Regions from separate parts of the Xenorhabdus sp. XBWT genome, predicted to be linked through region 3. Evidence: predicted binding sites of a transcription regulator. Region 3 holds the regulator's gene; each other region holds the start of a gene.
The links. Region 3 encodes Fur, which represses iron uptake genes when iron is present. Its sites were predicted from a motif close to ATAATAATGAGAACNACTATCAA; they were not measured.
Positions count from the first base shown of each region.

Region 1: the regulator Fur is predicted to act here: its motif matches at 6,007-6,029, upstream of AC5JQI_RS01910 (TonB-dependent receptor domain-containing protein).
Region 2: the regulator Fur is predicted to act here: its motif matches at 8,244-8,266, upstream of exbB (tonB-system energizer ExbB).

Region 1 is NZ_CM180990.1:441,126-451,281, reverse strand. It holds gene frdA (fumarate reductase (quinol) flavoprotein subunit) at 546-2,342, shown strand; gene AC5JQI_RS01925 (succinate dehydrogenase/fumarate reductase iron-sulfur subunit) at 2,335-3,069, shown strand; gene frdC (fumarate reductase subunit FrdC) at 3,084-3,479, shown strand; gene frdD (fumarate reductase subunit FrdD) at 3,496-3,849, shown strand; gene AC5JQI_RS01910 (TonB-dependent receptor domain-containing protein) at 3,930-5,990, opposite strand; gene AC5JQI_RS01905 (ATP-binding protein) at 6,145-7,929, opposite strand; gene AC5JQI_RS01900 (5-oxoprolinase subunit B/C family protein) at 7,926-9,524, opposite strand; gene AC5JQI_RS01895 (LamB/YcsF family protein) at 9,568-10,156, opposite strand, start outside.
Region 2 is NZ_CM180990.1:3,715,296-3,725,451, forward strand. It holds gene nadR (multifunctional transcriptional regulator/nicotinamide-nucleotide adenylyltransferase/ribosylnicotinamide kinase NadR) at 1-293, opposite strand, end outside; gene radA (DNA repair protein RadA) at 690-2,075, opposite strand; gene serB (phosphoserine phosphatase) at 2,142-3,119, opposite strand; gene AC5JQI_RS16220 (YtjB family periplasmic protein) at 3,235-3,894, shown strand; gene dkgA (2,5-didehydrogluconate reductase DkgA) at 4,597-5,427, opposite strand; partial or broken gene AC5JQI_RS16230 (NADH-dependent alcohol dehydrogenase) at 5,453-5,677, opposite strand; gene AC5JQI_RS16235 (DedA family protein) at 6,005-6,676, opposite strand; gene metC (cystathionine beta-lyase) at 6,845-8,038, opposite strand; gene exbB (tonB-system energizer ExbB) at 8,447-9,457, shown strand; gene exbD (TonB system transport protein ExbD) at 9,464-9,889, shown strand.
Region 3 is NZ_CM180990.1:1,343,503-1,353,658, forward strand. It holds gene glnS (glutamine--tRNA ligase) at 1-926, shown strand, start outside; gene AC5JQI_RS06110 (beta-N-acetylhexosaminidase) at 1,137-3,836, shown strand; gene fur (ferric iron uptake transcriptional regulator) at 3,944-4,393, opposite strand; gene fldA (flavodoxin FldA) at 4,570-5,103, opposite strand; gene ybfE (LexA regulated protein) at 5,279-5,569, opposite strand; gene AC5JQI_RS06130 (GlxA family transcriptional regulator) at 5,778-6,800, opposite strand; gene AC5JQI_RS06135 (type I secretion system permease/ATPase) at 6,908-9,067, opposite strand; gene AC5JQI_RS06140 (HlyD family type I secretion periplasmic adaptor subunit) at 9,070-10,156, opposite strand, start outside.

The DNA.
Region 1 (10,156 bases), 900 kb from region 3:
TAAAAAGTTATATATAAAAGTTAGATGATGATTCTTGATATGTCAAAGAAAACAATTGAAACCACCAGTAATAAAAAATCACACAATTCCCATTATCAAAATAAAACAATATTTATATTTAACTCCATTCTTACATTAAAAAAATAATATATAAATCTTTACCCTGAAAATATAACACGGACATGCCTTATTATTAAGCCCCTTATTTAATAAGTATTTTTATTCAATTAATATTCTGACTGATAACTTTTAAAAAAATAAATTTGTCATTAATTATAGCAGTATGTTTATATATTACTTTTATCAAAAAATTTGATACTTTATTTTTTATCATCACACACATCATGCCAATAAGTAAAAACTTGTCTCAGATCACATTTTATAGGGAAAATCACACAGAAAATCACACAAAATACGCATTCATATCAAATTTACCCCCAACACTATTCGCTATAATTAAACCATACAAAAAGTAACAGATAGTAAAACTAAATCGTTATTTTTATTTACTTTGTTTGCTCCCACTTGAACAATGGAGAAGCGCAGTGCAAACCGTCAATGTCGACCTCGCGATTATCGGAGCTGGTGGCGCAGGACTGCGAGCAGCCATTGCTGCTGCTGAAGCCAATCCCCAGCTCAAGATCGCCCTGATCTCAAAAGTGTATCCCATGCGCAGTCACACTGTGGCCGCAGAAGGTGGTTCAGCCGCAGTCACTCAATCACACGATTCCTATGACTTTCACTTCAATGACACCGTATCCGGTGGTGACTGGCTGTGTGAACAGGATGTTGTTGAGTATTTTGTCAAACATTGCCCGACAGAAATGATCCAACTGGAACAATGGGGCTGTCCTTGGAGCCGTAAAGAAGATGGCTCCGTGAACGTACGTCGTTTTGGTGGCATGAAAATTGAACGCACGTGGTTTGCCGCCGATAAAACTGGCTTTCATATGCTCCATACGCTGTTCCAGACATCCCTCAAATATCCTCAGATCCAGCGTTTTGATGAGTATTTTGTACTCGATATTCTGGTAGATGAAGGACAGGCTTGCGGCTTGGTTGCACTGAATATGATGGAAGGCACAAAAGTTCAGATCCGTGCCAATGCGGTCATTATGGCGACAGGTGGTGCAGGGCGTGTCTATCGTTACAATACCAATGGCGGTATTGTAACCGGTGATGGTATGGGTATGGCATTCCGCCACGGTGTACCATTGCGTGATATGGAATTTGTGCAATATCACCCGACGGGATTACCGGGTTCTGGTATTTTAATGACCGAAGGCTGCCGTGGTGAAGGCGGGATTCTTGTGAACAAAGATGGCTATCGTTATCTGCAAGATTATGGTTTGGGACCAGAAACTCCACTCGGGCAGCCTGAAAACAAATATATGGAACTAGGCCCGCGCGATAAGGTATCTCAGGCTTTTTGGCATGAATGGCAAGCGGGCCGTACTATCACCACGCTACGCGGTGATGTGGTTTACCTGGATTTACGCCACTTGGGTGAGAAAAAACTGCTCGAACGTCTGCCGTTTATCTGTGAACTGGCAAAAGCCTATGTCGGCGTTGATCCTGTCAAAGAACCAATCCCCGTTCGCCCAACCGCGCATTACACTATGGGTGGAATCGAAACTGATCAGCGTTGTGAAACCCGCATCAAAGGGCTATTCGCGATTGGTGAATGTTCATCTGTCGGCCTCCACGGTGCAAACCGCCTTGGTTCTAATTCTCTGGCAGAATTGGTTGTTTTTGGGCGTCTGGCAGCGGAAGAAGCGGTCAAGTATATTCAGTATGTGAAACCAGCTAATGACAGCGCACTGGCTGCCCAAGTCCGTGATATCGAAGATAAGCTCAATAAACTGCTGAATCAGAAAGGTGGTGAAAATTGGGCGAAAATCCGCGATGAACTGGGGACTTCAATGGAAGAAGGGTGCGGTATTTACCGTACACCAGAGTTGATGCAGAAAACCATCGACAAAATTGCCGAACTCAAAGAGCGTTTCAAGCATATCGAAATTAGCGATCGTTCCAGCGTATTCAATACCGATCTGCTCTATACCATCGAATTGGGATTCGGCCTTGATGTTGCTGAATGTATGGCGCATTCAGCGATGAATCGCAAAGAATCACGTGGTGCCCACCAGCGCCTTGATGAAGGCTGTACCGAACGTGACGATGAAAATTTCTTGAAGCACACGCTGGCTTTCTATAACCCTGAAGGTTCTCCCCGTCTGGAATACAGTGATGTGAAAATCACCAAATCTCAGCCAGCGAAGCGAGTATATGGCGGCGAAGCGGCAGCACAAGAGAAAAAACAGAAGGAGCAGGCGAATGGCTGAGCTAAAAAACCTGAAAATGGAAGTCATGCGCTATAACCCAGAAACTGACAATGAACCTCATTTTGTTACCTATGAAGTGCCTTACGATGATCAAATCTCACTGCTGGATGCGTTGGGCTACATTAAGGATAATCTGGCACCTGATCTTTCCTATCGCTGGTCTTGCCGCATGGCAATTTGTGGTTCCTGCGGCATGATGGTAAACCGTGTACCAAAACTGGCATGTAAAACTTTCCTGCGTGATTATGAACAAGGAATGAAAGTCGAAGCACTGGGTAATTTCCCGATTGAACGGGACTTGGTTGTGGACATGACACACTTTATTGAGAGCCTCGAAGCCATCAAGCCTTATATCATCGGCAATGAACGCAAGCCCGCTGATGGCCCGAATATGCAAACTCCGGCACAGATGGCAAAGTATCACCAGTTTTCAGGCTGTATTAACTGTGGCCTGTGTTATGCTGCCTGCCCTCAATTTGGCCTGAATCCTGAGTTCATCGGGCCTGCCGCAGTCACACTGGCACATCGCTATAACCTTGATAACCGGGATCACGGCAAGAAAGAACGCATGCCGCAAATCAATAGTAACAATGGAGTCTGGTCTTGTACTTTCGTTGGTTATTGCTCTGAAGTCTGCCCGAAACATGTCGATCCGGCTGGTGCCATTCAGCAAAGCAAGGCAGAAAGTGCCAAAGATTTTCTTATCTCTATGCTGAAACCACAATAGGGGAGGAAAAAATAATGACGACAAAACGTAAACCTTATGTGCGTGGCATGAAGCCTAATTGGTGGCATAAGCTGGGATTTTATCGCTTTTATATGCTGCGCGAAGGGACATCCGTTCCTACCGTTTGGTTCAGTCTACTCGTGCTTTACGGTTTGTTTGCCCTGAAAAATGGCCCTGAAAGCTGGGCGGGATTTGTCGCTTTCTTGCAAAACCCCATTGTGCTGCTGATTAATATCATCACGCTACTGGCGGCTTTACTGCATACGAAGACGTGGTTTGAACTGGCACCAAAAGCGCTCAATATCATCGTAAAAAATGAAAAAATGGCCCCGAGTCCCATAATCAAGCTGTTATGGGCAACCATGATTATTGCCACTGCCGCGATTCTCGGCATTGCGCTATTTTTCTGACCCCAAGGAGGATCCAATGAATCAAGTACCTAAACGTTCCGATGAACCGATTTTCTGGGGGCTGTTTGGTGCCGGCGGGATGTGGAGTGCCATTGTTGGCCCTGCAATTATTTTGTTGCTGGGTATTTTGCTGCCACTCGGTCTGGCGCCAGAAGCGCTTTCTTATGAACGTATTCTGACATTCTGCCAAAGCTTTATTGGTCGTCTCTTTTTGCTGCTCATGATCAGCCTGCCACTATGGTGCGGATTGCACCGTATCCATCACGGAATGCACGATCTGCAAATTCATATTCCAGCCAGTAAATGGGTGTTCTATGGTGCAGCAGCTATTTTGAGTGTTGTCGCTTTGATTGGGACGTTTACACTGTAATTGTGATAATCGGAAGAATGATCTTGAAAAAAGTCTGCGGCTTACCCGCAGACTTTGTACTACAAATTGAGGCATTGTCTTTAGAACTTATAAGAAACAGTCGCTTTATAAGAACGACCTTTCTCTTCCTGCCCTTTATAAGTATTCAGATAGTAAGACTGTTCGTTGTAACGTTTATCGAAGACATTATCGATACCAAGCTGAATTTCTGTGTTTTTAAATGAACCGGCTTTCGGTGCCCAGGAAATATACACATCACTGACACCATAGCCAGGCTTATGTATATTTACAATCTTACCATCATCAGTCCCGTTTGCATCTGTGGCACGGACAAATCGAGAGTTCCAACCAAGTTCAATATCAGTTTTATCAAATAAGTAGCTTCCTCCAATAGTGAAAGCATCACCTATAGTTGGGGTAAACTCTCGTCTTGTGTCAAATAGCGCACTGCCTGTCAGAATTTTGTTATTCGCTTTCGCGTAAGTCGCTCTTAAAGATAGGTTATCCAACTGATATTTGGTCGATAATTCAAACCCTTCCAATCTGGATTTAGGGATATTGTTCAGCTCACTCTTAGCTAAAGTGGTAGCCAGATTTTTGAAATTGGTTTGGAAGACCTTACCAATGACAGTGAATGAGTCATTTTCAGCAAAAACATCAGAATATGTTCCCGCTGCACCCGTTTCTAAGTTGTAACCCGTCGTCGCTTTTAAGTTGGCGTTGTGATTGCTTTGCCCCATACCAATCTCTTTACCCAATGGGCCTCTGAAAAGTTCGGTATAATTGGCAAATAATGTTGTTGACGCGCCAAGTTCGTATTTCAAACCCAGTGCTTTTGAGAAATGGGCATAAGTTCTCTCAAAAGGCTTATCATTCTTATTAATGGTATTGTATTGGTAGTGATCCCATCTGACACCCGGAATAACATGAAAATCAGAAAATTGAATGTCATCCTCCAAATAAACAGATGATGATTTTCCTGTTTCTACTGCTTTTTTGTGTACATTTTCTGATACATCAGTGTACGCCATTCTGGTATCAAAATATTCATACCCGTAAGTTAAAGCATGGGATAGTTTCTGAGTGTCAAAACTAGAAACATTGCGTGCTCTGATACCCTGTGTTTCAACAATACTGTCAAATCCTTTCCCATTTCCGTTTGCAGGTTTCATATGGGTAGAGGTTTGTTCCGTATGATAAGCGGATATTTTTAAATCAATGAGATCATTATCGACTGGTACATATCTGTAAGTGAGATTATAAGCATCACGCTCTGAAGCGTACTTCGCTCTTTTCCCTTTATTCACACCATGGCCAAAATTCAATCTGAAATTAGTCTCCGCATCATTTTGATAATGTTCTTTTGATACATTGATGTACTGCTCATCAGTCAGGTTGAATTTCGCTTTTAATAAATAATTAACCAGTTTCCCATCGGTAGGAATTGAGCTTCTTCCGCGGCTATCTCTGCCCGAATCAGCATCATTTATATCACGGTGATTAAAATAGCCTAATAAATCAACTGCTCCCACTCTTCCATAAGTTGCTAAAGATTGCTGGAACTCAGAACCATTACTGACATAGCTTAATTTACCTTTTGCACCAAATAATTGGCCCGGCTCTAATAAATCACCAGCATCAACGGTTTCAAATTTTAAGGCGCCAGCAAGGGCTCCCGTATCATAAGTAATACTGTTAGTACCGACACTGACATCAATTTGCTTCAGCATTTCAGGATCGATGCCGTAGCTACCCGAATGATGGAAGTGATATCCCTCTTGTCGTGCACCATCAACCGTTACGTTGATGAATTGATCATCCATGCCACGGATTTTAAAACGCTGCCCTAAAGCGCTGGGGTGACCCGCTTGGACGCCCGGTACATTCTTTAAAATCTCACCGACACTTTGTGCCTGTCTGACTTTGATTTCGTTACGGTTGACTTTTCCATTATCTTGTTCTGCATTGTTATCTGCAATAACGACGAGTGTATCGCCAGTTACCGTTGATTTCTTGATTGATTCTCCCGTGGTTGCAAATGCATTGGTAGAGATAGCAACTGTCAGCATAGATGCGGACATCAAAGGAACACACAGGCCACTTTTAGCCAGGCTAGCGTAAATTTGGGTAATTTTAGACATTTATTTTCAATCAAAAATACTATTGAGAATCGTTATTATTTACATTTATATAGAAAATGTAAATAACTTTAAAAGCGAACATAGGACATATCTGGGGATGAAGGGCAAGATCAACAGATCCTGCTGTTTTAACCAAGATGGTTACTCTATATGACTAGTATATGTGAGCCAGAACACACTCTGCATCCTGATAACCCCCTGCCCGAACGCAAAATGTGATTTTTCCCGAACGATGAGCACTGATTTGTACTTCCATCTTCATCGCTTCCATCACGGCAATCACATCACCCTCACTGACTTGCTCGCCCTCTGTGACCAGCCATGAATGCAAGATACCGGATATGGGGGCTTTCACCTGATGGGGATCTGCCGGTGTTTTTTCCTTTGTGGAAGATTGGGAATGAAAAAATGATTGCTCACTCGTAGGGGCTAACTGCGCCAATCCAGTCAATAAATTCGACGGTAATCCCAACTCGTGCCTGCGGCCATCAATCTCGATAAATGTGCGGGTGATGCTTTTATTTTCTGTTACAACCTGGCGTGGTGAGCTTTCCAGTTCATTGGCAAAATCTGTTTCTATCCAGCGGGTATGGACATGAAACGCATCACTGGAAATAAAATCAAGATGTTCCATCACCGCTTGATGGAAAGGCAATACCGATGCTACCCCTCGGATTTTGAATTCCCGTAATGCCCGGCGGGCACGGAAAATGGCCTGTTCACGAGTCTCCCCCGTGACGATTAATTTAGCCATCAATGAGTCAAAAGTAGCCGGAATGGTGGAACCCGTTATCACTCCTGAATCCAGACGAATACCGGGACCAGAAGGCGGGATAAATTCGCTGATTATGCCAGATGTCGGCAAGAAACCTTTACCTGCGTCTTCCGCATTAATGCGAAATTCAAACGAATGTCCTCTTGGTACTGGTGTTTCCCGAATGCTCAACGGATAACCCTCCGCCACTCGCAACTGTTCGATAACCAGATCGATACCTGTTGTTTCTTCCGTCACCGGATGCTCAACCTGTAAGCGAGTATTTACTTCTAAGAAAGAAAGCGTTCCATCTGCACTCAACAAGAATTCTACTGTGCCAGCTCCCACATAATTGGCTTCCGCACAAATTGCTTTTGCTGACTGATGAATACGTTCTCTTTGTGACTGCGTTAAAAATGGAGCCGGAGCTTCTTCCACCAGTTTTTGATTTCGACGCTGCAAGGAACAATCTCGGGTTCCCAGCACCACAACGTTACCCTGCCTATCCGCAATCACTTGCGCCTCTATATGACGAGGTTTATCCAAAAATTGCTCAATAAAACACTCGCCCCGCCCAAATGCAGCTGTCGCCTCACGCACTGCCGAATGATAAAGTTCTGCCACTTCATCCAATCGCCAAGCTACTTTCAAGCCACGGCCACCACCACCAAATGCGGCTTTAATGGCAATCGGCAAGCTATGCTGTTCCGCAAAAGCGACAACTTCCTGTACTTCTTTAACTGGCTCTGCTGTTCCAACCACCAGTGGTGCCCCTACTTTCTGGGCAATTTTACGCGCCTTGATTTTATCGCCCAACTCATCAATGGTTTCAGGGTCAGGACCAATCCAAATCAATCCTGCGTCAATCACGGCACGCGCAAATTCAGCCCGTTCAGACAAAAAGCCATACCCCGGATGCACCATTGTTGCCCCAGATTGCTTTGCCACCGACAGTAAACGAGGAATATTGAGATAGGTTTCTGTGGGGCTATTCCCTCCCAGACCATAAGCCTCATCTGCCAGTTGTACGTGCTGTGCATTGATATCTACATCCGCATAGACGGCGATTGTCTGTATTCCATAATCACGGCAAGCACGGATAATACGAACAGCAATCTCACCACGGTTGGCGATCAGTACTTTCTTAGATTGATTGTTCTTAAATTGATTATTTGCTGTGCTCATAGAGAACTTTTGCTCCCTTGAATTTCTTGGAATTGGCTGATGGGGTTAAAGCGAATTTTGGCGTTGACAGGAACCTGACCAGCAAGATCAAGATGATAATCGGCTACTGAGGCAATAACCGGATATCCGCCCGTGAGTGGATGGTCAGCTAGAAATAAGACAGGCTGCCCACTGGCAGGAATTTGAACTGCTCCCGCACAAGTTCCTTCACTGGGTAGTTCTTGTTGCTTAAGGCGTGATAGTGAACGCTTACCGCTTAATCGCAAGCCAATACGGTTGGATTGAGGAGTTACCTGCCAAATTTGGTTGCTCAATAAATCGATGGCTTCTTGGGTAAACCAATCTGTACGAGGACCAAGAATGATATCTAATACTACGACGTCATCTCTACTTGGCATGTCAAAAGCCGGTGTTTCAGAGAAAGATACCGCTGCGCAGTGAGAGACTTTTCTGACGGCCAAGTTATCACTTACTTTTAATGGTGCAGGCCCGATATTCGACAAAGTATCAAATGAGTGACTGGATAAGACGGCAGGAATAGCAAAACCCCCGCGTACTGCCACATAAGAGCGCATTCCAGCATTCGGTATACCTAACGAAATTTCATCACCATCGTTGAGATCAATAGGTTGGTGAGTATTCACATATAACGTTTCTCCCAATGGCGTTTTTATCTTCATTGGACATGGTGCCCCCGTAATTGCAACTAACATCTTCCCATGTGCGATTGCCTTAAAGCCTCCCTGTACTATCTCCAGACAGGTTTGATCGGAAGAATTACCAACAATACGGTTTGCACTACGCAAGGCACTTTTATCCATCGCCCCAGATTCTGAGATCCCTAACCCTGACTGACCAACGCGCCCCAAATCCTGGAACAGGGTTTGTAATCCCACAGACAAAACTTCCAAATAACAAGAGGACTCTGGTAATGAAACTGCATGCTTGATAGGCACTTCTGGCAAACTTATTGTTGTAGGAAGATGCCCGGTATCCCGAAAGTTAACACGATAACCCGGTTGCAATAAGGCGGGGGATGAACGGGAAAGATCCCACATCCGTTCGGTTGTAATACCGATAATTTGCCACCCTCCAGGACTTGCTTGTGGGTAAACACTGCTGAATTCTCCCGCCAAGGCAACGGCACCTGCCGGAATACGTGTTCTTGGTGTTTTTCGGCGGGGAATATTCCACTGCGAGGCATCCGATGCCATATAAGCAAAGCCGGGAACGAACCCAGTAAAGGCTACGGTATATTCATTTTCCGTATGTTGACGAATAACTTCCTGAACAGTTATCCCCAATATTTCTGCAACTGTTGTAAGATCATCACCGTTATAGTGCACCGGGATTTCAATATGTTTTCCTATTGCATGACCACGTGCCTGCAAATCACGACAACTGATTTCTGTCGCTAGTTGCTGGGCTGATATTTTTGCCGACCGAAAACGAATCATCAAAGTTCTCGCGGCCGGAATAATTTCTTCAATCCCAAAAATAGGAGACACACTCAGTGAATCTAACAGTGCCAGTGTTTCTGCCAACCCACTTAGCTCAACCATGATGGCATTAAAATTAACAGGTAAAAAACGCAAGGCTATCTCCCTAAATTATCAACCGTGTCAGTTCAAACCATATTTATGGATGAACAAATGATCGGATGGTAACTCCGGCCTGTTGCAAAACGGTTTTGACCTGTTTTGCCATCTCTACCGCATCAGGGCTATCACCATGTACGCAAATAGAATCCGCCTGAATGGATGTGAATTTTCCATCAATCGATTCAACACCTCCCTCTGTCACCAATTGCAACATACGTCGAGCAACAAGATCTGCATCATGCAGAACAGAACCCGTTTCACGACGGGAGACTAATTCCCCTTTAGAAGTATAAGCACGATCAGCAAATGCTTCTGCGATGGTTTTCAACCCTCTTTCTCGAGCTAATCTTAAGATGTTTGATCCCGCCAAACCAACCAAAATAAGGTTAGGATCAATCGCTAAAATACCTTCAATAACAGCAATCGCCTGATATTCATCATTTCCAATTGTGTTATAAAGCGCACCATGAGGTTTGACATAGCTCACCCTTGTATCTGCCACTTTAGCCAATCCTTGCAAGGCAGCAATCTGGTAAATAACGTCTGCTGTAAGTTCATGTGCAACGATATCCATTTTACGCCGTCCAAAACCAACCAAATCAGGGTAAGAAACATGAGCACCAATC
Region 2 (10,156 bases), 2.0 Mb from region 3:
AGAACGACGTGTAATTCGTCAACTTGACTGCATGCGCGTTGAATCAAATAAATATGTCCGGTATGCAACGGGTAAAATTTACCAAACAAAACACCGACTGTTTTCTTTTCCATGGGATACGCCAATCCTAGATATTGATGGAGTGAAGCAAGTTTCTGTGCGCTCGGGCTTTTTATTTTATCGTTAATAAGCTGACTTAAGTAACCTTTTGTCATGCCACTGGCATCAGCAACTTGCTGTAACGTGTAACCTGCTTGTTTGATGGCTTCTTTCAAGTAGTTAAACTGTCCCATATAATCCCCTTGATGTTTAATATATTAAACAAAATAACATGCTTATCATGAAAGTAAAAATAAAAGTGGTTGTTTATTGATGTTTTGGGATGAAATACTGTCATTTTGGCAATTGTAGAAATTTAAAATCAGATAATCAAGGATATGTATAAAATAAGAAAGACAAATACTAAATTATCAGCTTAATTGTAATATGTCTTCTGCATATTTATAAGTTTTTTCCTATCGCTATGTAACAATAAATATAACCATTGGCGGTTTGAATAAACGAAATAATATGGTGAGTAACTCACTGATTTTTTTTATTGCCTGCCTCATTTAGTATGATGAGGTCAGGCAAATAATATGTTCAGTAATTAAGAAAAAAACTTAGGTCTTCATGTAATAACCAACAAATTAATCATCCAGCTCATCCAAAATGGATAAAGCATCAGCTAGTTTCTTGACTCCAAATACTTTCATATCTGGTAATGCTTTTTTCGGCATATTAGCGTGAGGCACAATAGCTCGTTTAAAACCGTGTTTGGCGGCTTCTGAAATACGATCCTGACCGCTGGGGACGGGACGAATTTCTCCTGCCAGCCCCACTTCACCGAATACCACCAAATCACGGGGTAAAGGACGATTGCGGAAACTGGAAACCAAAGAGAGCAATAACGCGAGATCAGCACTTGTTTCCGTTACCTTCACACCACCTACGACATTAACAAAAACATCTTGGTCAGCCATTTGTAAACCGCCGTGTCGATGCAAAACCGCCAGCAGAATAGCCAGCCTATTTTGTTCAAGCCCCACTGCTACACGACGTGGGTTTGGCATCATGGAATGGTCTACGAGTGCCTGAATTTCAACTAGCAAGGGACGAGTACCTTCCCACACAATCATGACGGAACTGCCTGCTGTAATTTCATCACCACGGCTCAGGAAAATGGCAGAAGGGTTATTCACTTCCCGTAATCCCTGTTCAGTCATGGCGAAAACACCCAACTCATTTACAGCCCCGAAGCGGTTTTTATGGCTGCGGAGAGTACGGAAGCGGGAATCTGCCTCGCCATCCAGCATGACAGAACAGTCTATACAATGCTCGAGCACTTTAGGGCCGGCCAAGGAACCATCCTTTGTTACATGACCAACCATGATAATGGCAACGCCACGGGTTTTGGCAAATCGGGTCAGGTATGCTGCTGTTTCCCTGACCTGCGCTACACTGCCCGGCGAGGATTGAATATCTGCCATGTGCATGACCTGAATTGAGTCAATTACCATGAGCTTTGGTTGCTCTTGCTCTGCAATCAAGCAAATTTGTTCAATGCTGGTTTCTGACAACATGTTCAGTTTATCGGTCGGCAACCCTAACCTATGTGCCCGCATTGCCACCTGCTGCAATGATTCTTCACCCGTCACATACAGGGTTTTCATCTGAGCCGATAACTGGCACATGGTTTGTAAAAGTAGGGTACTTTTCCCCGCCCCGGGATTACCACCAATCAAAATGGCACTACCGGGAACCACTCCCCCACCGAGAACGCGGTCAAATTCTTTAAACCCGGTTGAAAAGCGCGGTAACTCTTCCAGACTAATCTCTGAAAGTTTTTGGACCTTACTGATTCCCGTATCACCGGCATAACCGCTGAAACGTTCATTGCGAGAGGATGAGGCTGCGGCCAAACGTACTTCCGTAATGGTATTCCATGCGTGGCATGCGGTGCATTGCCCTTGCCAGCGGGGATAATCCGCGCCACATTCGTTACAGACAAATGCCCGTTTTGCTGCTTTTGCCACTTTCTCCTCCCTTCATATGATTACTTTTTGGCTCAAACTGAAATTCAACACCTATTGGGTATGCCATTAACGCTCTTCGTGTTTCAAACCACCACTCAAAACACACAAAACTCCCATCAAATCACCATGCCGAATAGAAACCTTAGCCTGAGCATATACCTTAGGTTTTGCATGATAAGCAATGCCCAACCCGGCTTTACGGATCATTTTCAGATCATTGGCACCATCCCCAATGGCAACGGTTTGGCTCAATGGAATACCCAATTCTTTTGTCAGTCTTATCAACGTGGTTGCTTTATATTTTGCATCGACAATAGGTCCTTTGACTTTGCCGGTCAGTTTGCCATCTTTTACCTCAAGCTGGTTAGCGACAGCAGCAAAAAGACGTAGCTTCTGGCGAAGATTATCGGCGAAGTATGTAAAGCCGCCAGATGCAATTGCGACATGCCAATCCAGCGATTGCAACTTGCGAACAAGGCTGGTTAACCCCGGCATAAGAGGGAGTGTTTCCATTACTTGCTGTAAGATTGAGGCATCAGCGCCTGCAAGTTGGGCTACTCGTTCATGCAGGCTTTCTGAAAAATCCAGTTCGCCTTGCATCGCACGCTCGGTGATTTCAGCCACTTTATCGCCAACTCCCGCCAAACGAGCAATTTCATCAATACACTCGATCTGGATAGCTGTTGAATCCATATCCATTACTAACAGGCCGGGTGAACGCAGACGCGGGATTTGTCCCAATGGAACAACATCTAGGTAGCATTCATCTGCCAGTCGTTTAATGCGAGGAGAGAGACTGCCGGCAATGCGGACAACTTGATAATCATCAATACGCCATGAAGATACGACTACAATGGCTGCGCCAAGACGGTGCTGAAAATTGCTGATGCGTTGTTTATCCAAACCACGCCCATACAGCAACCAACCGCTATCTCCGGCTCGGTAATCCAGTGGCATGACTTCATCACCACTGAGAGATAATGGTAACCCAGGCCATTTATGGATCTCATCCGGTAAGTAGCGATAAGCCAGATTATTAGACATGTACATTGACTCCTGTAATTCCATGTAATTTTGGCAGGCAAAAAGCGCTTTTCAAACTATCCTATCAATACTGCATCTGGCAACATGTGCTTTTTGATCACGGGATGGGATAACTATGATAAAAGCAAAACTAAAGTTTCGACTGCACAAAACGGCTATTATTTTAATATGCATAGCATTGCTGGTACTGCTGATGCAGGGGGTTTCCTATTTTAGCCGTGCTCAGCAACAGGCTCATATGGATCAGTTTGAAGAACTGGCGAAAACATTGGCAAAACAGGTTGCATTCAGCTTGTCTGATTATATGAAGAATGGCAGTAAAGATCTTAATAATAAAAAAATTGTAGTTAACTTGGACTATCTGACGAGCAAAAGCCGTATTTTAGATGCCAGTGTTTATTTGGAGAATGGAACGCAGATAGCACGGAGTGGAGAACCGATTTCGGTCCGTGAACGATTATCATTGGAGGGTAAAAAATCCAGTGGTTACTTTAACCAACAGATTGTTGTACCGATACCCGGAGAAAGCCATCCAAAAGGTTTTCTTCGCCTGACACTAGATACTCACAGATTGGCAACGGAAGCCAAGCAGGTTGATAACACCACTAACTTACTCAGGATCATGATTTTGTTATCTCTGGCAATTGGCTTTATTCTGGCCCATAACCTACTGCAATTGACTCCCAGCCGCTGGCAACAATCACCCTATCTTTTGACCGCGAATACCAAATCTTCTAATGAAGAAGAAACGAAATGCGAAAATTCTCAACGGTAAGACAGGATTATCGTTGGGTGAAGATAGTCTCTTTATCGGAGGAAGAGAAATTAATAATTCTCATGAGTCAAACTTTCCATAGTACCGCTTGAAGCAAATGGAGTAGATCATAGCGTGTATCAATGCAATCACAATCTCACCGTAAAGCACTATAGGGTTATGTGATATTGCAATATTCACAACTGGGATTTTATCAAAGCGAAAGACATACATATGAAAAGCAATTGCCGTTATTGCAAGCATAATTCCCGATGCGTTGTGGTAGATATAGCTTGATAATAGGAACCATTTTAATACGAAGAAAAAAGGAATAAGCATAAGAAAAGAGATAACTACATAAATCATTGTTATTTCCTTAAGTTTGTTTGAGGTTTCAATAAAAAAGGGGATTCAATTTTTTAAATTAACCTTTGTAATTACTGGACATTAATTTAATGGGCCTCTTATTTATCATCGTAAAGTAAGCTTATATCATTAAATATACATAAATAATAAATATAGTTACTATTAGAAATATAGATTTAACCAATGAATTATGATGATTTAGCAGCGTCTATTGCCTTGATATATGTACCTGAATCCTGCTGAAAAACAGGATTCAGGCCAGTTGGAATGGTTTGAACGGGGTGAGTGGATATAAATTTGAGTTTTCCAGATAGACTTATTTTACGTTGAGTATTTTTTAAATTGGTTAATTATTTTTCAAAATTGATTGTAAGTATCAGGATTTGGCCCTATTCGCTTACCTATATCCAATTCAGCCATGGCAGTGAGATCTTCTTTCTCCAGTCTAAAATCAAACACATCAAAATTTTCTTTAATGCGAGAAGGCGTAACAGATTTAGGAATAACAATCATGCCGCACTCAAGATGCCAGCGAATCACAATCTGCGCTGGTGTTTTACCATATTTAATTGCTAACAGTTCAACTAGCGATGAGTCAAAGACGCCTTTTCCACCACGAGATAGCGGACTCCAGGATTCAGTTGTAATGTGATGGGTTGCGTTCCATGAATGGAGCTGCCGTTGCTGCATCAGGGGATGCAATTCAATTTGGTTGATAACAGGAATCACGCCGGTTTCTAACATCACTTTTTGCAAATGCTCAATATGGAAATTACAAACACCAATGCTGCGGACCAGTCCTTCTTTTTTCAGCTCAATGAGCTGTTTCCAAGCATCGACGTAATGATCCTGTTCGGGAACAGGCCATTGAATGAGATAAAGATCAACGTAATCCAGTTGGAGTTTATCCAGGCTTTCCTGTAGTGCAGTGCTGACATCCAGATGACGATTATTCCAAAGTTTCGTGGTAACAAAAATTTCGTCTCGAGGGATATCACTTTCTTTTAAGGCTTTTCCTACACCTGTTTCGTTATGATAAATTGCCGCTGTATCAATGGAACGATAACCCACTTCTAACGCGGTGTGGATAGCCTTAACAACTTGTTCATTACTCGCTTGCCAAACCCCAAGCCCCAATTGTGGCATATGGTTATCATCAACGAGTTTAATAATTGTTTGCTGACCCATTCTAACCTCCTTCAGATTTGGAATTTCAGATGGGCACCTCATAAATACGCTGACTGACATCAATCGTAATGTTTTGGTATCCACCGAGAGAAACCAAACCTTACTGTTCTAATTTTTTGATCATGGCTGGAATAGAATTGCCATCAAGTTGATAATCAGAAAGGTGGGTTTTAACGCCCATACTTTCAAAAAACTGACGAGTGGCATGGATAGTTTTGTTAATTCGTTCTTCTTCAGAACCCTGCGCAACCCCGGTCTCTAAAACATCATTCGGTGGGTGGGTGTAGTGTAAAGTTTTGCATAATGATAACGCCCTCACTAACAGTAATCATGTAACTCTTTGACTATAATAGTAAATATACCATTATTTTATTTGTAATGCTTCATTGTTGGAGTAGTCCATTCCGCCCGGCAAAAGTTACACAGTATATAAATTTTGTCATTATTCAAACTATTGACTGCAATAGTGCTTGTTGGAATGGACCCGGATTGTTTGATCTTTTTGGTTAATATTGATTATTTTTGGTTAATAAATAGAAGTATGCTTCTTATAAGAAAGTTAACACGGCAAGTATATTTACTGACCTTTTTTTGATGATGTTTTCTTGTGACGCCAGTACATCAATAGAGAAGCGGACAGCCCACTGAGCAGCAGAATAACAGGTAAAATCATCAAAATATTCATGACCAGATCTTGATGTGCTTTGACGAAAGGAATCTGATTCAAGATATAGCCAAAGCCGACAACAATAATGACCCATAAAAAACCACTTAACCAGTTAAAAAATTGAAAGCGTTTATTATTTAGACCAGAAATACCGGCAAAGGTTGGCAGGAGAGTGCGAATAAAAGCTAAAAAACGTCCTATGAGCAAAGCGGACAGGCCATGTTTGGCGAAGAGTTGATTGGCTCGTTGGCGATATTGTAGCGGAAGTTGGGCCAGCCAGTTCTTGACAAGATGAGTATTCCCGAGCCAGCGACCCTGCAAATATCCCAACCAAGAACCCAGACTGGCAGCGATGGTGAGTAGGACAAGTGTGGGAATAAAGCTCATGACGCCTTTAGCTATCAAGGCACCAGAAAGAACCAGCAGAGTATCACCAGGTAAAAAGGCGGCGGGTAACAACCCGTTTTCCAGTACCAGTGTGAAAAAGAGGACACCATAAATCACCCAAATAATATCGGGGTTGGCAAGTTGGTTAAAATCATGATGCCAGAGTGCATGCACGATCTCGCTTAACATTTCCATCATTTATCCTGTAAATTTGCGAGTAAACTAGTTAACAAAATGGATCCAGCTCAGTGTACCGCAAAATGAGGAGATGGGGATTGATTTGATTCAGCATATGGAAAACCGCAGTTGTCTGTAATAGAAAGAAAGACAACCACGGTTTTAGTGAATCACTTTGTCTGAAATTTAACGGCCTTTCAGGCGAACAAAACCTGCTTCCAGATCATCGATCAAGTCTTGCAGATTTTCCAATCCTATATGAAGGCGGATCAACGTGCCGGTTTTTTTCGATAAATCATACTGGTGCAGTGCTCTGAGCGCTTTGGGGTGGACTTCTAAAATCAATGACTCAAACCCTCCCCATGAATACGCCATTTTGAAATGCTTCATGTTATCCAGATAATCAGAAACTTGTTCAGGGGTAAGCTGGGTATTCAGGAAAAAAGAAAATAACCCGCAAGCACCGGTGAAATCGCGCTTAAAGTAAATATGTCCCGGGCAAGAAGGCAGGGCGGGGTGATTCACCTCAGCAACTTCCGGCTGTTGTGCGAGCCACTTGGCAACTTTAATGCTGTTTTCTTCATGTTGCTTGAGGCGAGCAGCCAGCGTATGTAATCCACGGGTTGCCATATAAACGGTATCAGGATCAGCAACTTGCCCCATCAGATAAGATCTCTCTCTGAGTTGTTCCCAACATCGCGCATTAGCAACTGCTGTTCCCAGCATTCCGTCGGAGTGACCAATGATATATTTTGTGGCAGATTGAATGGAAATATCGACACCAAACTCCAGAGCTTTAAACAGAATGCCGACCGCCCATGTATTATCAATCATAATAACAATCTCAGGATTGACCTGACGGGCGGCTCGTACAATGGCGGGAACATCTTGTACTTCCATTGTCAGTGAACCGGGTGATTCAAGAAAGAGCACGGTAGTATTTGGCTTAATAAGCGAAGCGATACCTTCACCGATCATCGGATCAAAATAATCAGTGGAAACTCCCATTTTTTGCAGAACTTTATTGCAAAAAAGCTGTGTTGGCTCATATGCATTGCCTGTTACCAGAACATGATCGCCTGTCTTTACGAAAGACAGGATAGAATTAGTAATGGCGGCCGTACCGGAAGGATAAAGTGCGCAACCCGCGCCGCCTTCAAGCTCGGTCATCGCATCCCGAAAGGCAAAATGCGTCATTGTTCCACGGCGACCATAGACTAATGTATTTTTATGGTGGTTATTCAAAGCATGATGCATATCTTCAACGGTATTGAAAATGACAGATGATGTACGTTGAATTATGGTATTAACGGCACCTTGCGTATATTTCTTTTCTCTTCCTGCATTGACCAATAAGGTTTCCAGTTTTTTTTCAGTCATGGCATCCCACCCCTTAATTGATTTTTTTGTTTATTGCCCGGAGACTAAATAAAACTTGTTCAAGTAAATGATTAGCAAGTTAAAAGATTTAAGACAGATTTGCCAAAGAGATTCGGGCAACTTGAGGAAAATTCACAGTGTTCCGCTGAAGGGAAACCAGAAGAGACTAGCGAAAGTATAACGTTAATTGGAACTTTTTCATTAAATAGTAATGATAATTACTATCAAATCGCTCAATGTCTGATATCATTTGCGGCGGACTTTTCCCCTAAAACGGTTAAGAAGCACAGTGGGTAACAAGCACTGTGGTAAGAGGCATGGCTCAGGTCATATTAGGATTAGCAAGATGAGTAAACGCTATTCATTGCTAAGTAACAGAATCTATAAGAAAGAGAGTAAGGCTAACTGATGCGTAATTTGACAGCTTCTATTCTATTGGCACTCGGATTAACAAGTTCAGCATGGGCTGATACGGCACCGTCAACATCGGCTGCTGCGCCAGAAAATCAGGTTGCTGCTGCTCAGGTAGCCGCTCCGGCAACTGCGCAATCGTCCGCTAACGATCAGAAAACGGATGTACCACCAAGCACAGGCACACAAACTGTAGAGGGTAATGCGGCAGAAAGTAACGGGGCAGAAGGTAACGCGGCCGAAAGTGTGACGGCCGAAACCACAGTAACCGAAACTGTCATTCCACCGATTGAAAACACGTCCAGTGGTTTTGCAACAGATTTGTCTGTTTGGGGTATGTACCAGAATGCGGACGCAGTAGTAAAAAGCGTCATGGTAGGCTTAGTGATTGCTTCTATCATCACATGGGCGCTGTTTTTCTCCAAAGGGATTGAATTGTCAATGGCTCGCCGCCGTTTGCGCAAAGAACAACTGGCCTTGGCTGATGTCGCTAATTTGGATGCGGCAACAAAAATTGCCACAGATTTTGGCAAGCAGAGCATCAGCCGCCTGCTGTTGAATGAAGCACAGTCAGAACGTGTCCTGTCTGCTGAAAGTACTGATAAGGAAGGCATCAAAGAACGTACTTCATTTCGTATGGAGCGCGCAGTTGCTACCATTAGCCGCCATATGGGGCGTGGTAATGGCTATCTGGCAACCATCGGTGCAATTTCCCCATTTGTGGGTCTGTTCGGGACAGTTTGGGGGATCATGAACAGCTTTATTGGTATTGCACATTCACAAACCACAAATCTGGCTGTAGTTGCACCGGGTATTGCAGAAGCATTGCTGGCAACAGCTCTGGGCTTGGTGGCTGCAATCCCTGCGGTAGTGATTTATAACATCTTTGCCCGAGTCATTTCATCATACCGTGGGCAAGTAGGAGACATGGCTGCTCAGGCAATCTTGTTGCTGGGGCGTGATCTTGATCTGGCTGACAGTAAAGCTGAAAAAACAGAAGCAAGGTAAGAAATTATGGCAATGCGTCTTAATGAAGATTTGGACGATAGCGGTGAACTGCATGAAATTAACGTCACGCCATTTATTGACGTGATGTTGGTGCTGCTGATTATTTTCATGGTAGCGGCACCTCTGGCAACGGTAGATATTAAAGTCGATTTGCCTGCATCATCAGCTAAACCACAACCAAGACCAGAAAAACCCGTATTCCTGACCGTGAAAGCGGATCATCAGCTTTATGTCGGTGATAAGCAGATTGATCGCGATAGCTTATCTTCAGTATTGGATCAGACTACACAATCCAACAAAGACACCACGATCTTCTTTCAGGCAGATAAAACCGTGGATTATGAAACTTTGATGAGTGTGATGGACTCCCTGCGTAAAGCGGGTTACCTCAAAATTGGATTGGTAGGAATGGAAGCTGTTGCCGCTCAATAACTATATTAATTATCTTCTCATTAGTTACTGAGTTGATTATCTGATAAATCAAATTGCCCGAATAGCTAAATCGGGCAGTTTGATATCCTAAATTTCCTGTCTTTCATGAGTTATATACCCATTCGCAAAACTTTTTTTCTCAATATTCATTGGATATAATTAATATAAACCATCTTATAAATAATATGGCGAATAAATTTAAAAATCACATCGAAATCAGAAAAACAACAAATTTAAAGATAAAAATACATATAATAATATGTTTTT
Region 3 (10,156 bases):
TCACGATCGATTGCCATCCGCGCCAGTACGAGTTTTCTCGCCTGAATCTGGAATATGCGGTGATGTCGAAGCGTAAACTGAACCAATTGGTGACAGAAAACATTGTTGATGGTTGGGATGATCCGCGTATGCCAACCATCTCTGGTTTGCGTCGCCGTGGCTATACTGCTGCATCTATCCGTGAATTCTGCCGCCGCATTGGTGTAACGAAGCAGGATAACAATGTTGAAATGGCTTCATTGGAATCTTGTATCCGTGATGACCTGAATGAAAATGCACCGCGCGCGATGGCGGTTCTTGACCCCGTTAAACTGGTGATTGAGAACATGCCGGAAGGTGAGGTGATCCTGACGATGCCTAACCATCCGAACAAACCGGAAATGGGTAGCCGTGAAGTTCCATTCAGCCGCGAACTTTGTATTGACCGTGCGGATTTCCGTGAAGAAGCAAACCGTCAATATAAGCGTCTGGTGCTGGGGAAAGAAGTGCGTCTGCGTAATGCGTATGTGATTCAGGCTGAGCGTGTTGAAAAAGATGCAGAAGGCAACATTACAACGATTTATTGCCGATATGATGAACAGACCCTGAATAAAGATCCGGCTGATGGTCGTAAAGTCAAGGGAGTTATTCATTGGGTAAGCTCTTCACATGGTGTACCAGCGGAATTTCATCTGTATGACCGCTTGTTCAGCGTACCAAACCCGGGTGCGGAAGATGACTTCCTGTCTACTATTAATTCAGAATCGCTGGTGATCCGTAAGGGCTTTGTGGAGCCTGGTTTGGCAAGCGCATTGCCGGAAAAAACCTACCAGTTTGAGCGTGAAGGTTACTTCTGTGCTGATAGCCGTCTCTCAAGTGCTGATCGTCTGGTGTTTAATCGCACGGTTGGTCTGCGTGATACTTGGGCAAAAATCTCACAGGGATAATACAGCTCAGGTTAACTCGCCTGTGACACTAAAAAAGCGTGATTATTTCCACGCTTTTTTTTATGTTTAAAAGCATTGTAATGAAAATTAACTCGTCCAGTTAAGATTAAAAGTTGCCTTATAGTCACATATTGTTTAGGGTTATTGCCTGTTCAGGTTTGTACAATATTTACCCAATGAAAAGAATAATAAATTCGGACGAGGTAATTTATGAAAACCGTTAAATTACGTACTTTGGCAGCACTCATCACGGTAGTTGGATTTATTGGAAGTTCTCATGCGGAAATGTCATCCTCAGCATCACTACGGATGTCACCACAACAAGTAGTGGATTCACTGAGCCAGTTAAAAGTTAATTTTAAAATCATTGATAATCAGGCCGGATCACATGGCACAGATTGCGCCATACTTGGTGCGGATTCGGCTGCTTGTAATCGGGTTAATATCACCTTGATTAATGGTAATCAAGCGATCCATTCTGCTGATTGGGCGATCTATTTTCACAGCATTCGCCAGATCCTGAAACTCGATAATGACCAATACAAAATCACCCATATTACGGGGGATTTACATAAATTGGAGCCGACAGAGAAATTCAATGGCATCAACGCGAATGAAAAGATTGTCCTGCCAATAATCGGAGAGTATTGGCAAATTTACAGTACAGATTTTATGCCTCGCTGGTATGCGACTTCCGGCGATGCCGTCCCTAAGATACTGGCGAATACCGATACAGAAGACATCAGTCAATATTTATCTGATCTGGAAGGTGAGCTGTGGAAACGTATCACGGAAGATCATAATACTCTGATGACACCTGAAAATCGTTTTGCGAAAAACCAATCGGTGGTAAAAGCGAGCGAGGGTAAACTGCGTGGACAGATTATCCCCACACCGAGAGAACTTTCCATTCATTCTCAGGATGTCGATTTATCCCGGGGCGTGAAATTAGAATTGGGCGGGGTGGGTGATAAATCTATTAAGGTGATCAGAGACCGTTTCAAATCCCATCATATTCCATTAGCGGATAACGGCTATCATATTGCGACTCAAATTAATGCAAACAAATTCACCGGTAACTGGCGAATAAAGGGCGCTTATTCGTTGGAAATCACAACCAAAGGAGCACAGATAGTTGCATTTGATCAATCTGGTGTCTTTTATGGTCTGCAATCTCTGTTTTCCTTATTGCCCGCCAACGGCACACCTAAAATAGCCACATTGAGGGCAAAAGATGCGCCGAGATTTGAATACCGTGGCGTGTTCCTTGATGTAGGGCGCAATTTTCACAGCAAAAAAGCCGTTTTGCGTCTGCTCGATCAAATGGCTAACTACAAGTTGAACAAATTCCATTTCCACTTGAGTGATGATGAAGGTTGGCGTCTGGAAATTCCCGGCTTACCGGAACTGACAGAAGTTGGTAGCCAGCGCTGCCATGATCTAAGCGAGACTAAATGCGTATTGCCACAATTGGGATCTGGGCCGAATAACAATAACATGGGCAGCGGTTATTTCAGTCGTCAGGATTACATTGATATTCTGAACTACGCTAAAGCTCGCCAGATAGAAGTGATCCCGGAAATTGATATTCCGGCTCATGCCCGTGCCGCTGTTGTATCAATGGAAGCGCGTTATAAGAGGTTAATGGCACAGGGTAAAGAACAAGAAGCCAGTGAATATCGTTTGCTTGATCCGACTGATACCTCAAACACCACATCCGTACAGTTTTACGATCGCCGGAGTTACCTTAATCCGTGCATGGATTCCTCCAAGAAATTTATCGATAAGGTAATAAGCGAAATTGTTGCCATGCATAAAGAAGCCGGATTGCCGTTAACTACATGGCACTTTGGTGGGGATGAAGCAAAAAATATTCGTTTGGGCGCAGGGTATCAGGATAAAGACGGTCCAATTGTGCCGGGAAAAGGGATTATTAACAAAAAAATCGAAGACAAACCGTGGGCTAAATCCAAGGCTTGCCAGAAGATGATAGCGAAGGGTGTGATTAAAGATGTTGATGAACTCGCCAGCTACTTTGCCATTGAAGTCAGTAAGATCGTCAATACTCACGGTATTGACACAATGCAGGCATGGCAGGACGGCTTGAAGCACGCCAAATCAGCCAAAGACTTCGCCACTAAACATATTGCGGTAAACTTCTGGGATACCCTCTACTGGGGGGGCTATGATTCGGTGAATGACTGGGCAAATAAAGGTTATCGGGTCGTTGTTTCCAATCCTGATTATGTCTATGTCGATATGCCGTATGAAGTTAATCCGAAAGAGCGTGGTTATTATTGGGCAACTCGGTTTAATGATGAGGAGAAAATTTTCAGCTTTGCTCCGAATAACCTGCCACAAAATGCAGAAACATCGGTAGATCGCGACGGCAATAACTTCAATGCCCACAGCAATAAACGCTGGCAGGGTGCTTATGGAATGTCAGGGCAATTGTGGAGTGAAACAGTACGAACGGATGAACAGATGGAATATATGATTTATCCGCGTTTACTGCCGTTGGCGGAACGGGCATGGCATCGAGCGGGTTGGGAGTTGGATTATCAGCAGGGAAGAGAATTTAAAGGCGGAATAACGCGTTATGTCGATATGGCTGAGTTTCATCATGACTGGGTACGTTTTGCCAATCTGATAGGGCAGAATGAACTGGCTAAATTGGATAAGGCCAATGTTTCGTACCGTTTGCCTGTGCCGGGTGGCAGAATTGTTGGGGGAGTCTTTGAAGCCAATATTGCATTTCCGGGTGTTGTTATCCAGTATTCATTGGATGATGGCAAAACATGGCAGGTTTACGATGACAGGCAGCGCCCCTATGTCACTGATAATGTGAAAATTCGCTCAGTCAGTACCGATGGGAAACGTTTTAGCCGGATAGAAGAAGTAAAATTTTAACGCATAAAGCGAACTGCCGATTAGCTTAGCTAATCGGCAATTGCTATTCAAACTAAATGAAATACCAAAAGCAAATTACATCATTACTTCTCTATTACATTTACTTTTTATGAATTTTCATCATGCAGAGCGCTATCTTTGCGACAATCACCAACAGCACAGTGACCGTATAAATAAAGGCTATGGTTTGAAAGCTTAATTTTATAACGGTCAGCAATGATTTTCTGACGTTCTTCGATAAACTCGTCATTAAATTCAATGACTTTACCGCAATCAAGGCAAATCAGATGGTCATGGTGATGTTGCTGAGTGAGTTCAAAAACCGATTTACCACCTTCAAAATTGTGGCGAGTGACAATGCCGGCATCATCGAACTGGTTCAACACGCGATAGACAGTGGCGAGGCCAATCTCTTCACCGATATCAATCAGTTTTTTGTAGAGATCCTCCGCACTGACATGATGGCATTCTGGGTCCTGTAGCACTTCCAGAATTTTTAGTCGTGGAAGTGTTACTTTAAGTCCAGCATTTTTCAATGCTTTATTGTTGTCGGTCATGCGGATTCAGTCCTGTAACTTGAGTTAAGTGAAATTATGATACTTAGGTGTATCGTGAGGGAATCATAATTCTGTTTCACGTTGCTGATTATAGGCATGGATATTCAAAATGAAAACCATGCCAGACCTGATATCATGACACATTATGCAAGAATAATCCTGCGGGAAAGGGAAACTTATGCCCCCAAAATCTCTGATAGACTCATTTCGGTCTTGATTTTCTGCACCCAAGCTTCAACTCGTTCATCAGTCAATTCTGGCTGACGATCTTCATCAATGGCCAGACCGATAAAGTGATTGTCATCGGCCATGCCTTTAGAGGCTTCAAAGTGATATCCTTCGGTCGGCCAGTGGCCTACGATAATGGCGCCATTAGGCTCAATAATATCGCGAATGGTGCCCATAGCATCACAGAAATACTCTGCATAATCTTCCTGATCACCACAGCCGAACAGAGCAACAAGTTTTCCTTCAAAGTTGATCTCTTCCAATGTCGGGAAAAAATCATCCCAATCACATTGAGCTTCACCATAATACCAAGTTGGGATGCCAAGCAGCAGAATATCAAAGGATTCAATGTCTTCTTTGCTGCTTTTGGCAATATCGCGGACTTCAGCAACATCAGCACCGCCCAATTTTTCTTGGATCATCTTGGCGATGTTCTCTGTGTTGCCTGTATCGCTGCCGAAGAATATACCTATTATTGCCATAAAATGGGTTAACCTCTTGTTTTATATGTGCATTAAGCCTATGCACATTGCGCTGAAATCAGCAGGAAAAATGTTAGTTTTAATAAAATGAAAAGCGTTATTTTGACCAAACATCCATGACAAATCTGTCAGATTTGTGTGGTGATAGCGTTTCATTGCTGTTGAGTAAAATCAGTTAATCGGCAAGGTGATTTTTTTCTGCCAGTTGAGCTAACAGCATCTGTTCAATCAGCTCACTGCGACTAATATTGCGCTGTTTTGCCAGATGATTCAGTGCATAGACAGCATCTTCGTTGAGCTTGAGTTCTACTCGACGCAGTCCTTTGACTTTATCCCGTCGCAACTGATTACGTTTATTGATCCTAAGCTGCTCATCTCTGGACAGCGGATTTGTTTTAGGTCGCCCTGGCCTGCGTTCATCTGCGAACAAATCCAGTGTGGTGCGATCAGTTTGTTCTTTTGCCATAAATTCAATTGATAAAGGGCGTGTACCAATAATATAGCGGGCAATAATACCTTAGCTGGACGCGTGTCGCTACTGGTTGATGGGGGAGATTGTTAGAATCAACATTTATGATGTAAGCATTTTTCGTATCATGCGGGTAAGAAAATCAAATCATTTATTAGTGTTGCTAATTATTTGCAAAGTGCAAAATTAGTTGGCAGAAAAAAACTTAATGGTGATATTTCTGGCGATACTCTTTTGGTGTCAGCCCATTGTAACGTTTAAATAATTCCCTGAAATAACGGGTATCTTCATAACCCACTTCATGGCTGATCTCTTCAATGGTTTTTTGGGATTTTTCCAGCCAGAGTTTTGCCTGTGACAAACGGATCTGCTGGATATACTGGATTGGTGTTTTTCCTGTGGCGATTTTGAAGCGGCGTTTCATTTGCCGCTCACAAAGATGGATCTTATTGGCTAAATCAGTGACGGATAAAATTTCAGAAGGAAAAGCATGCATCCAGTCTTGCAGTTTGTGGATCAATACATCGTCATGTTGGCGATATGGCGTAAAATTGACGGAATCTGACGATAATTCGCTGTCATTTTCACCTAACAGAAATTTTGCACATTGATCTCTGGCATATTGTCCATAAATTAACTCCACAATATTTAACATACAACTACCACCGCCGTAAGCGTTCGAGATACAAAAACGGTGATTGTCACGAATGACCTTTTTATCACTATAAAGCGGAATATGAGGAAACAACGTTTTGAATTCAGAGGCAAAATGAGGGTGAATGGTTGCACTTGCCTGCAATAATCCTGCTTTTGCCAGCATGAAAGTGCCTGAACATATTGAAACGATGGGAATGTGTTTTTTATCCATAGTCCTGAGCCATTCCATGATTTCCTGTGAACAATGCCGTGGTTCCCATTCAGGAAAACCCAATGAACCGATCAGAATGATATCGGGTTTCAGATCCTTTAAGTGGAGAGAATTGGGAAGAGGGGGGTAAAGAATACGGTGGGGAGAACTGTCGGTATCATTACGGAAGGAAGTATAATCAGCCACCATAAATAGACTATTGGTGTCATTTATTTGTGGGTTTGCAGGGGAAATAATGTTGACATGGGGAATAGCGCCGCCAATGGTGTTGGCGGCAATGGTCAGTATTTCAATCGGCATGGCAACCGATGTAACAGATGTGTGAGAAAAAACCAATGCAGTGATAGCGACTTGTTTCATATTTATATTCTCTTCCTTAAGAACATTCTGTTATATTAATTTCAGAATGAAATTAATTCTAAGGGGAAATAAGCCTTATGTCTCCAATGAATTTTCCGTCTTGATAATCACTTAGTCTGCTGATGCCAAAGTTGGGCGTATAAACCGTCTTGCTGCACAAGGGCATCGTGTGAATCTGATTCAACAATTTTTCCCTGATCCAAAACGAAAATTTTATCGGCATGGCGAATGGTATTCAGCCGATGGGCAATACTGATCACTGTTCGGTTTCGGCATATTTCATCCATATTGCTCATGATGGCAGCTTCAGATTCATAATCCAGTGCAGAAGTGGCTTCATCAAGGATCAGGATCTTTGGGTTACTCAGCAATGCCCTTGCCAGTGCGATACGTTGGCGTTGCCCGCCAGAAAGGTTATTCCCTTTTTCACCAACAGGGTGGGCGAACTTATGGGGAAATGTACTGATGAAATCAGTCGCCCCTGCTAAGGCAGCTGCCTGATAGACTTCTTCATCACTGGCATTGGGTTTGCATAAGCGAATATTGTCCGCGATGCTGCCGGAAAATAGAATGCTTTCCTGTAAGACAACACTCATGTTGCGTCGCAGCGATACAGGATCAGCAATCGCCAAATCCATGCCATCCACCAAAACCTGACCATGTTGTGGCACATATAGGCGCTGTAATAATCGGGTCAGCGTACTTTTGCCTGAACCTGACGGCCCTGTAATGCCGATAAATTCTCCGGCCTCAATTGCCAGTGACAGGTTCGCCAGAACTTCAGGTGTATCAGTATGATAGCGGAAGCGAATATTTCTGAATTCAATCTGGCCTGCCAGTTCGGGTGCCGATGCCAGCCCTTGCTTACTGTGTTCCATAGGTTCATCAAGAATATCGCCGACCCGTCGCAGGGCGATCAGCGTATGCTGAAAATCTTGCCAGACCTGAGCCAACCGCAGGATCGGCTGGGTAACGTGCCCCGCCAGCATATTGAAAGCAATCAATTCACCCGGAGACAAATCACCATCAAGCACACCTCTGACACCCCACCACAAAAGCAGTGCCGCAGCAACTTTCTGGATCAGACTGATTCCTTGTCCTGCTACCAGTCCGCTTTTCTGGGCGGAAAAACGTTGGATCAACTGTTGACTCAACACTTTTTTCCATTGGTACAAAAAGCGTTTTTCCGTTGCGGTAGTTTTGATGGTTTCGATGCCTGTAATGGCTTCGGTCAGGAAACTAACGGCATTGGCATCAGATTCATACTCTTTTTCTACCTTTCGCCGAATGATTGGCCCGATGGTGATCCAGAGCAGGAAATAGAGCGCCAGAGAACTTATCACGATCCATGTCAGCAGGGAGGAGTAATGAAACATGACTCCCAGAAACAGAATGATGAAAATCAGATCAAGCAGCAGCATAAGCGTAGAGCCAGTCAAGAACTGACGGATCTGTGTCATTTCCCGGACGCGGGAGATAATTTGGCCTGTCTGACGTTGCTTGAAATAGGGCAGGGGTAATCCCACTAAATGGCGGTAAAGCCTGCCGGAAAGTTCCGAATTGACTTGGCTGGCCATATGCCCAAACACGGTGTTGCGAAGGAAGCTGTATAAGGGTTCAGCCAATGCCAGTGACAGCATCGCCATACCGAGGACATGCAGACTAGAGATACTCCGCCCGACCAGTACCTTATCAATAACGTTTTCAAACAGCAAAGGTGATGCCAGTGCGAAAAGCTGCAACACAATGGCAAACAGGAAAATATCCCGCAATTGGTTTTTTTGCCTGAAAATGGAAGGATAAAACCAGCTCATTCCGAATTTGACCTGTTGCTTGGTCAGGGACTTATCTGCCACCAGCAGTATTTTATATTCGCTCAGTTCTTTGGGTTCACTTAGCGCTTTATGCTTTTTGGGTAAGTGATGTATTTCTTGTTTTCCGGTAGTGGGATCAAACACAGTAAATCCGTCAGAATGGATTTCTGATAATATCCACCAGCGCTGTTCCAACTCAATTAATGCAGGTAAAGGTATTGTGGCAGCAGTTGCGGGAGTCAGGCGATCAAATTTGCTGTGTAGTCCGAGCGAATCAGCGGCTTCACGTAGTTGCGGATCTGTCAGCATCAGGGAATCCAGCCCCAGCACATGGTGTATTTGTTCGACAGAAGCCACTTTGTGAAATTGTTTCCCCAAATAGGCAATGCACTCCAAAGCATGATTTTGCAGAGTGGAATCCGCGCCACTGGTAAAGGAAAAATTGTCAGTCATGATTATTTCTCCCTCAATGCTTCAGATTGATATTCCTGAATCGGGCTGAGCAGATAATCAATAACCCGCCGCTGATCCGTTTTGATTTCCGCAACGATGGACATACCTGCCGTGATTTCGACTGGTTTTCCATCCACCATAATATTGTTCTTCCTGAGGCTGATTTGGGCAGGGAAAACCAGACCCAATCGCTCATCCGTGGCGGAATCCCGTGAAATACTCAATAACTCTCCCTCAATCGTGCCGTAGCGGGTATAAGGGAAAGCATCGACCTTGACCGTGACATGCTGTCCGGCGCGGACAAAACCGACATCTTTGTTCAGGATCTGGACTTCAGCAAGCTGGACATGATCATCCGGCGCAATCACCATCAAATTCTGGGCAGGCTGTAGAACTGCACCGAGAGTATGGACACTCAATTGCTGGACTGTGCCGGTTACAGGAGAACGTACAATCTCCAGTTCTTCCCGCTCCTGTACTTTGGACATTTCCTGTTTCAGTACAGCCAATTGCATTTCGGCCTGTTTTCTTTTCTCAAACCATTCCCGCTCTTTTTGTACTTTTACACTTTTTAAACGTTCTTCCAGACTTTTGTATTGAGTGATTAGAACACTCAGATCCGATTTTTGCTGGGCGATCAGCCTTTCTGTTTCCAGAAATTCCTTCTCTTGTTCCAGATATTCCACCTTGCTGATGACCTGCTTTTGGCTCAAGGTTTTTCGCGCCTGTAAACGCTGGCTGATGTTTTCGCGCAGATTTTTCAATGACTGAATATCACTATCCCGCGCTTTCTGAGAAGTGACATTGATCTCCATTTCTGCGTAGATATTGGTGATGCTTGAATCGAATTCCTGTTTTTCGTGTTGATAATGCTTCAGGATCTTTTCCTGTCTGCCCTCAGGTTGTTGCTGGAAAAGTGGCAGGGATTTGGGATCATGTTTTCCGAGCAGGGCCTGATAGCGAATCTCTTCTTCTGTCAGATAATCACGTTGTTCGATCAGACGGGCAATATCCTGATTAACCCCCAGTGTGTGGAGTGTAATCAACGGCGCACCTTTCTCAATGTGCTGCCCATTTCCCACATGAATG